3 regions of the Ornithinibacillus jepli genome follow, and region 1 is predicted to be linked to each of the others. Evidence: riboswitches for the same ligand, from Rfam matches in the RefSeq annotation. Region 1 holds a riboswitch; each other region holds the start of a gene.
The links. Region 1 has a riboswitch for cyclic di-GMP ahead of AB1K81_RS17310 (S-layer homology domain-containing protein). Riboswitches for the same ligand answer to the same signal wherever they lie in the genome.
Positions count from the first base shown of each region.

Region 1 (3,179 bases):
CATATGCATCAGCTGTGGTTGAATCCCAAGAAATAGCCAAATCATTGTTTTCATCCAAGGAAACTAATAAGTTAGTTGGCCCTAGATTATTAATTGCATCAACACTAGCAAACTTATAAACTGCTTGATTATCTTCTACATAAACAATTATATTTCCAGCATCATTAATAATAGCATGTTCCACAGTAAACGGGAATGTAGCAAGATTAGTATAATCAGCTTTTGAATACACTCCTGTTGGCGATACGATATACTCTGCTGACGTAGCAATGACATCTTCATTAAAGTTATACTGAGTTATCATATCGGACTTAGAAAATTGATGTTCTGCATAATATAACGCTTCACCATCTAATAATAGTTTACGAGTTGGTAATGAAAAACTTTCACTAGAAGGCGTTAAGGTCAAATCTTCTATATTTAACGAATATAATTTTGAGCCAGTGGAGTTAGACTCACCAATATACACTAATTTATTTAAAGAATCATACGCAATATCTGGCTCACTTAAGATTTGATATTTGTTAGTTTGGATTTCTTCACCGACTCTAATTTCACTACCTGTACTTAAGTCAATTTGATAAACCCAAGTACTTTGATCTTCTGTTACATAGAACAATAATGATCCATCAGCCGCAATACGATATGGATTTTGTTTCGTGATAACGTTGGTCATACTTCCATCTGCTAAATTAATAACAGCTACAGAAGTACTTCCATAGTTAGAGACATATAATTTCCCATTAACTAAATCAATATCTGAAGGGCGAGAGCCGATGTACTGTGTATCTAAAACTTCCATAGTAAGACTGTCAATTGTGTACAGCACATTGCTTTCTAGTGAAATTGCATATATTTTTTTACTAGTTTCATCTAAAACCCAATCTGTCACACTTTGGTTAATAGGAAGCTTATAATTTTTAACTTCATAGACCTTAGATGTTAGTGTTGTAGGTAAGCTACTATAGTCTTTTTTATGTAGTGTCTTGTTGTATGAATCATATAGATATACTTCGGAATTTGCAGGCGCAAGGACTAAATCCACATCGATATCTAAATCGCTAACTTTAAAATACTCATCCTTGTCATATATTGCTTCTTTTGTAAAAACAAAATCTGCTGTTACATCAAGAACTGTGCCGGGATATGAAGTAAATTCATAAGTACCATTTATAATTGCTAAATCATTTTTATCAAAACTAATTCCGCCATAAAAAATTTCATCGGAATCCATTACAATATTTTTATCCTTGGCATTTACTCCATACCCTTCATCATATGTAGATTGAGAAAGAATGGAATAATCTGTTTGTGAAAGTTTATAGATGTTTGAACTTGTATGGCCCGATTCTGCGACATATAATACACCTGTTTCAGATGCTAGACTTGGTTCATAAAACGAATGTGCAATTGAGTCATTGTCCGGGTTCACCAGAGTAGTTTCCGTAGAGTCTATTAAATCCTTTTCTACGATTCTACTATGTTGGTCACTATTAGAATAATATAATTTGTTATCGATAACCGTTATACTATAAGGAGTACCCTCTAAAGTAATAGCTACTACTTCTAGATTAGTTAAATCTACCTTAACAACCTTGCTTTCTCCTCTAACTGCTATCCATAGTGTATTGGCATCTAACTCTAAATCACTTAAGTCAGTTCCAATTGCTAACGTGTTTGTGACTTCAAATGTAGCTCTTGAAATCACCTTTAGATTGCCTTGTGCAGTGATGGCATAGATATTTGTTTCATCATACGACCAATCTGTGATGTCCTCGGTTAATTTGATTAAATCACCTGTTTCGGTGACTTCTTGGGCATGTGTTAGATTTGGAGTATAGATATTACTTAACACTAATAACACTACCAGCATGCCACTGATGAATCTTCTCAAAAAATCCCCTCCCAATTAAAAAAACTTTGCACAACAAAAAAAGAGCAAAGCAGAACGGGATTTATTCGTTGGCAACCCGGCTGTCATAATACCCAAAAATAGTACCTTAGACCCGCAGCTTTGCGTCACTCTCTTTCGAAAGTTTTGCCTTTTTCTTTTTTGTGCTAGGACCATAATCCCATAAAAGGGAATGATTTGTCAAGATTTGTCGGAAAAATCTTGCAAAACACAATACATCAATTCACATGTTATTTATAAATTTATCCAATAATTCACCAAATAAAAGGCGTCAGTATCACTTTCCCAAAAAACTAAAATAGACTGATACCTAATTATTTATCCAGAGTTCGTTAAAGCGGAGAGCAGAAATGATAGGACATGTTGCCTATCTAGGTAGAGCAATTGCGTATAGTAATGGAGCTTAAGAGACTATGTACGAGGTAGTGTTCGTGATTATACTTATGGATCTGGTAAGAATGAAGAACATGCTGATACTCTAACTATTTCCAATCTAATCGTTGGAGATTCACCTGAAGATGTAGACACGGTAATTGCCAAGAAGGTTTGTTTAGAATATGAAGCATAATAGAGGAGTGGGACAAGGGACCTGTCCCCCTGTCCCAGTTATTCATTAATAGGGAGCTTCCACATTTGACCTAGTATTACACTGTATTGTTCTGGAGTTATTTTTACAAATCCACTTCCACTAGTAAATGTCATTTCACCAAAATAAATTTTTCCATCTACATTATAAAAGTCTACTCTAACATGCGTGAAACCCTGACAAAGCTTCTTTGCCAAGTCCACCATCAATTCAAAATTATTAGGTTTAGGGACTGGAAAATCTGTATTTTTAAACTGATGTTGTGTCCACTCTTGTAATTCCCAATTTAGGTTATATACATTTCTACGGCGGTCATTAAATCGATCGATGTCTACCCAACAATAATGAACCTCACCGTTAAAACATAAAAATTTAAAATCCTTTAACTCACCATTTGAATCTTCCATAAATGTTTCAGCAATTATTTTTGGTTTAATGTCCTTATAATGCATTTCAAATCCAACAAATGCAAAATTTATTTTCATCCATCGATTAAATTGCTTTTTTGCTTTAATTCTATCCAACTTATTTTTATCTTTTACAATTAAATTTGTCCCACATGCATTGTTTGTTTTTAATACAAATTGTTGCGGTAACAGTTCAAAATCAATTTCATCAAAATTATCCCACACTCCCAGTAAGGGAATTAAATATTGTTCTCCAATTGTATTCTTAATCCAA
Region 1 is NZ_JBFEGG010000007.1:33,653-36,831, forward strand. Features, by position in the region: gene AB1K81_RS17310 (S-layer homology domain-containing protein) at 1-1,894, opposite strand, end outside; cyclic di-GMP riboswitch class I at 1,962-2,053, opposite strand; gene AB1K81_RS17315 (ATP-grasp fold amidoligase family protein) at 2,519-3,179, opposite strand, start outside.

Region 2 (3,179 bases), on a different contig from region 1:
GCTTTCGATGGACAGTTGCGATCTCTAGTCTGCTGCTAATTCCATTTTGCATTTATTTAGGAATGCACGAATTGTTTATGTGGATGTTCTTTTCTATTATCCTTATGTTTTGCTTACTCGCATTTAGTATTTTTCATAATCCGAGAACGTTAAATGGTGCTGTCATATGGGAACAATGGAAACATTTTAAAAAGGGTGTTGGTGAACTGCCATCTAGTCAGTGGTCAAAGTGGAGTGAAGATGACCAAATCTTGGCGATAAATTACACCCATGGTATAGGTGATAAAAGAATAATTGAACGAAGTAAAATACTTTTTAATCAAATTAATAACACATCTAGTTCGAGCATGGATACAACAAACATTATGCTATTCTTTCTTATTGCAACATCAGCTAATCAACACTTCGGCCAAGCAGATACTGCAGTAGCCGCAACGACTTCGACTGGTTCTTCAACTACAGTAGGGACTGGTACAGGTGTAGGCGGTGGTGGTGGCGGATCGGGTGCGTTTTAATAAAGTGGGGCGAAAAGCCCCACAAGCATGATGATTTTCTTGTTGAGTACCTAATAATTAGCTAGATGAATCGACTTTTAAGATTATTTTTCCTATGTTTTTATTTTGTTCCATGTATAGATGTGCGTGTTGAATTTCCTCAAAAGCAAAAACACGGTCAATAATTGGTTGAAGTTGTTTCGTCTTAAATAGTTCTAAAGCAGCTGTCATAAAATCAGCAGTTAGTTTTTCCTTATACTGATCACTTCTTGGGGTAAGCAATGTGCCTGTTAGCTGGATTCGTTTGTTCATGATATCCATCAAATTAACTTCTTTCTTTGCTCCCCCTAATATGCCAATCAATACCCAGCGCCCGTCTACCTTAATGCTGGAGAGATTTTTTTCCCAATAGGATGCGCCGACAAAGTCCAGGATCAAATCAACACCTTGACCGTTCGTGACTTGTACTACTTCCTCGGAAAAATCACTTTCCTTATAATTAATACAGTAGTCTGCTCCTAATGACCGAGCAAAATCTAGCTTTTCTTTTGAGCCAGCAGTCGTGATGACGTTCGCCAAGGCAATTTGTTTCGCCAATTGAATTGCTGCAGTTCCAACTCCACTTCCACCAGCATGAATGAGTACGGTTTCGCCCTTTTTTAAATGTCCTAACCAAAATAGCGTTTGATAAGCAGTTAAAAATACTTCCGGGATTGCTGCAGCCTCTTCAAATGATAAGCCTTCTGGAATGACCATTGCCCGTTCAGCAGGCATGATCGCATATTCTGCATATCCACCACCATTTACAAGCCCCATCACGCTAGTACCGACTTTAACTTCTGTGTTCGGTCCAGTTTGTTCCACAATCCCTGCTACTTCTATTCCTAGCACTGGATTTTTTAAATAACCTGATTGGCCTTCTCGATTGATTATATCTGAACGATTAATCGCCGCAGCTTTTACTTTAACTAACAATTCTCCTTCACCGGGTTCGGGTTTTGGCCAATCTGTTACATGTAATTGTTCCGCCCCACCCGGTTGTTTTGTGATAATTGCCTTCATAGTAATATCCCTCTTTTTTATGTGGAATTTTTTGGGTAGTTCTTTTGTTAGGGTAGCAGATAGGGAGTAGACTGTTCAAGTGGATTGGTTGTTAGGGAACAATTTCCCATTACTTTCCTTGAATAAAAGATGTAATTTTTCCCCTAAATTGTTTTCCTATTGATTTTTATGAATTTTTATACTACGATTTAATAGTTCATATTTACTATAATGAGTATAAAGAACTATGATAAAGGCAAACCATTTGAAAAGATGGGACGCAAAGCTCTAGGGTCTAACGTCTACAAAGACTATGATCGCCTGGCTACCAAGTTTATACATATTCCTTGGCTATTCCTATATTGGGGTAGTCTTTTTATTTTTTATAGTGGAAATCATAAATACAGGAGGTCAACATATTGCTTACAGCAACAAACGTGAAAAGTGAGTTTGTTACGATTTTGTTAAACGGAACAATCGATTCATTGAAAAAGATCATCCCTATTGATCATACTATCGATAAACCGAAACTATCCAACGATTCATTAAAGCTAGAATTTGGAGTGCTTATCGGGATTACTGGGGATGTAAAGGGAAAATTAGTATTGTCAGGTGCCCCATCCATATTTGGTTCAATCGGTGAAGCAATGTTTGGAATGCCATTACAAGACGAAATGTTAGTATCGTTCAGCGGGGAACTTGGAAATATGCTAGCAGGAGCCCTTTCTACAAGTATAGTGGAAAAAGGGGTTACAACAGATATTACAGCACCTACCATTATGAACGGAAGTACGACACTTTCAGGGTATGAGAGGTCATTAGTCATTCCAGTAAAGTTTGGTTCACTAGGAGATTTAAACCTTTATTTATTACTAGATTAATTAAAGCCAGAAGGGAAGTGGAGTAGACATGGATACAGATCAATACATAGAAGTATTCCTGGATGAAAGTCGTGAACATTTGCAGGCAATTAATGATCATCTTCTTAGACTAGAAAAGCTACCGACGGAGATAGATATTGTACAGGAAATTTTCCGTTCCGCGCACACATTAAAGGGAATGTCCGCAACAATGGGCTTTGAAGATATTGCTTCATTAACCCACCAAATGGAAAATGTACTAGATAAAATTCGTCACCATGAATTAACAGTCACTACAGAAGTTATTGATATTTCTTTTTTAGCTACTGAAGCTCTAGAGGAAATGGTTCAATCGATAAGTGAAGGAAATGATGGAAAGAAGGATGTATCAGAGCTTGTTATGCGTTTAAAGCAAGTGGAGAGTGGTACTTCCTCCCAGGAACAAGTCCAAAGCAATGCATCTGATCCCAAAGCTTTTCAAACATTAGAGTTAGACGAGTACCAGTCTACTGTTATGTCACAAGCTAAGGAAAATGGCCATCAAGCCTTCCAAATAACTGTACAATTAAATTCAGACTGCATATTAAAGGGTCCAAGAGCTTACATGGTTTTTGATCAATTGGAAGATCTAGGGGAAGTAATTAAAACGGTACCTGAGGTTGATGTGATTGAAGAAGGAAATTTCGAACAGGCGTTTACTATTCTTTATATCACGACAAAATCAAGTAATTCTATAAAAGATGCGATTGAAAGAGTTTCAGAGATTCATAAGGTGGATATTCAT
Region 2 is NZ_JBFEGG010000010.1:36,436-39,614, forward strand. Features, by position in the region: gene AB1K81_RS18435 (DUF2207 domain-containing protein) at 1-515, shown strand, start outside; gene AB1K81_RS18440 (NAD(P)H-quinone oxidoreductase) at 573-1,556, opposite strand; cyclic di-GMP riboswitch class I at 1,781-1,868, shown strand; gene AB1K81_RS18445 (chemotaxis protein CheX) at 1,955-2,416, shown strand; gene AB1K81_RS18450 (chemotaxis protein CheW) at 2,445-3,179, shown strand, end outside.
Region 2: it holds a riboswitch for cyclic di-GMP, as region 1 does, so the genes downstream of both, AB1K81_RS18445 (chemotaxis protein CheX) here and AB1K81_RS17310 (S-layer homology domain-containing protein) in region 1, are expected to answer to the same signal.

Region 3 (3,179 bases), on a different contig from region 1:
ACTTTATCTGGTCTGTGAATATGCTCTAAAGGTTGTGCGCCTTTTCTACTTTCCTCAATAAATGGTCCTTCTAAATGGATACCGAGAACCTCAGCAAAGCCTTCTTTTATTTGATAATCTGCTATATTTTGGAGTGCCAGTTCAATATTCTCTTGAGACTGTGTGATTGTAGTAGCTAAGAAACTAGTGGTTCCTTCTTTTGGCAGTACCTTTGCTATATTATCTAATGATTCTTCTGTTCCATCCATAACATCTGATCCATTTGCACCATGAATGTGGCCATCAATAAATCCCGGTACAGCATTTAAGCCTCCTACATCCATAATCTTAAAATGACTTGGATAACTATTCGGTATTTCTTTTTCTCGAAAAATTGCTTTAATCTTACCTCGTTCTATTAATAAACTACCATTTACTAATACTTCTTTCTCTAAGTATACGTTTACATTTCTTATTAATAGTGATGTATGATCCATTCTGTATATTACCTACCCTTCAAAATACAATTACAAAGTAGCATAAGGCTATAGAGTTGTCCAGTTAAGGGCGATGTTACGGCCTACGCATAGAGGAGCTATTCCAAAAGAATAGCTCCTCTTTGATCACCAATTAATTTACAATACGTTTCTCCTCTTTGAATGCTCCTTGATCACTTAACTCTTTAATCAGTGTTTGAATTAGTTCATCAGATGAACGTATTTTATTTTTTTCAGTATCATCAATAACTCTCTTCATCATATTCTTAAAAAACTCACGTTCAACCATTACATTACCGCCTTGACCTAGTGTTTTGATATTATTGAAACCTATCTTATCACAAAATCGATGCCTTTTTGACCACAATTCTATTAAATAATTTTTACAAACGTTTTTTTAGCCAATTTAATAGAATGAAGCAAGCTATTATAGCTCCAAAGCCATCAATTAATACATCTCCATAATAAGGCGTTCTATTTGGTGTGAATCCTTGATGTACTTCATCAATAATAGCATATGCAAATGCGATTGAGAATGAGACAACTAGAATTTTTTGTAAATTCCATTCTAATGTCTTTCGTAAAGCTATCGTAATAAGAATTGTTAAAATAAAGAAAGAACCGAAATGGGCTCCTTTCCGAATGAAAAACTCTATAAATCCATTTTCTCCTAAGGCAGCAATACTAACTTCTGACTGATTATAATAAAAAGAAACCCAACTAAGATAGGGTCTTATAAATGAAAAATCAATTACACCTGTAAGATACGGTTTTATATCCTGTTTCTCATAAGGTGTTGATGAAGAAATAAAAATAATTGCCATCCATATAATTGGTAAAAACCAGTACTTAAGTTTACGAATCATCATTCCACCATACTTGTCTAATGTTTTTTCACAATGATACCACAAAAATAAAAAACCGCAGTTTGGCCCACGGTCTTAGTTTTGATTTTTTCTCCATTTATTAAATTCAAGAAAGTTTTTAAATTCCTCTTTAGAAACACCGGACTCCATAGCCTCTTTGACTATTTTAAGCCACTCGCCATCTAAATCTTCTAGTTCAACTGCGTCATTTGTATTAATTAACTCATTAACAGAGACACCTAAAACCGCGCTTATTTTCTCAATAAACTGGATTGATGGATTCGATTGGAGGTTACGTTCGATTGAACTTAAGTAAGATTTTGCGACATTCGCTTTTTCTGCGAGTTCCGATATTGACATTTTCTTTTCTTTACGTAGTTGTTTAATTTTTTCTCCGATCAAGTCGACTCACCTCTTTCAAGCGAAATTATACCACATAATAGGTGAGCAGTTCTATATAAAGTACAAAAATACACCAAAAGTCTTATGTATGTTTCTTGGCTTCAGCTAGAAATAGACGAACTTCTTCTAAAGTTATCCCTTGCTTTTTTGCCTCCTTGATTAACAAGATCCACTCATAGTCTAAACTGATCTCTTTTTCCACTTTATTCAAATCCCCATCCCCCATAGTTATCTATGCAATCCAGCCATCCAAGAATGGACCTGTGATTTTGCGTCCCCACCTTTCAATGGGTTTGCCTTTGTATAGATGGTATTATATTCTAATTATATTATACTAAAGAACTAGTACTTCATGTGTGTCTTGTTTTGTCAGAATGTAACTAGTTTTGTACGAGGAGTTTGCAGAAATAATACTTTTAATGATAATTTATACCTTACTAATCCGAGCTTTTCTCTTTCTTTTCGAAATTAATGAGATAAGTATTCCCGCAATTAGTAAACAAGCACCTATAACTAAATAATTAAACATATTTGATGCTGTATTAGGAAGCTGCTTACCTCCTGTATGATCATCACCGGTATTGATGACACCGTCTACCTCATCATTTGCTACTGGATTCTTATCGCCATTTTTTGGGTCTTCTGGATCTATAGAGTTTTCACTACCTTCTGCAACAAACGTAAGTTTAAAACTTGTACTAAGTCCCTGGAATTCATTACCTAAATGTTCAGGGAAACGAAGCGTAATGGTTAACTTCTCACTTTCAGTTGCTTCAAGTAATCTCTTAGGCAGTACGTCAAATTCAACTAGTTTTCCATTATAAATGGAACTGTCCTTATCCGTAATTTCTAATAGAAGTTCGTTAAATAATTTTTCGTCCCCTTCATTACTAATGCTCATCTGATAGGAGAAGTCCTGCTTTCCATTGTTTTTAATAGTAAGCTCTCTCGGAGCCCAATCCCCTGGTTTCATATTACTAACCTCAAATAAAACATCTGTTGGCGATAAACTAATATCAATCTCGGAATTTCCAGCGGAAACATTCGCATAGCTATTAACTGGGCCCATTACGATTGCAAAACTAAACATACATAAGATACTTACAAATAATATCCGTTTCACTTGATTGCCCCCTTTTCAGGCAAGATTTATATGTTGTTTAGAAATTATGTCAAACTACTATTCTCTTCTTTTACGCTTTTTTCTTTTGGCACATCTAATTCTTTGATTGCTCTCCATATTGTTATTGCAGCATAACCAAGTAAAATAACCCCTGGTATTAATAATAGAAAAGCACCATTTTGGGACTGTGAAAAATTAATAAAGTATCCTAGGTATGGAATTGTAAAACCTGTATATTCCGCCACCACATTTTCAGAAAGAACTGGGTTTAGATCCTCTGCATCATTGTTATCCCCTTTTGTTCTATACATA
Region 3 is NZ_JBFEGG010000003.1:326,162-329,340, reverse strand. Features, by position in the region: gene nagA (N-acetylglucosamine-6-phosphate deacetylase) at 1-476, opposite strand, end outside; gene AB1K81_RS13380 (hypothetical protein) at 610-765, opposite strand; gene AB1K81_RS13375 (VanZ family protein) at 860-1,342, opposite strand; gene AB1K81_RS13370 (helix-turn-helix domain-containing protein) at 1,418-1,744, opposite strand; gene AB1K81_RS13365 (anti-repressor SinI family protein) at 1,827-1,946, opposite strand; cyclic di-GMP riboswitch class I at 1,977-2,052, opposite strand; gene AB1K81_RS13360 (TasA family protein) at 2,172-2,867, opposite strand; gene sipW (signal peptidase I SipW) at 2,912-3,179, opposite strand, start outside.
Region 3: it holds a riboswitch for cyclic di-GMP, as region 1 does, so the genes downstream of both, AB1K81_RS13365 (anti-repressor SinI family protein) here and AB1K81_RS17310 (S-layer homology domain-containing protein) in region 1, are expected to answer to the same signal.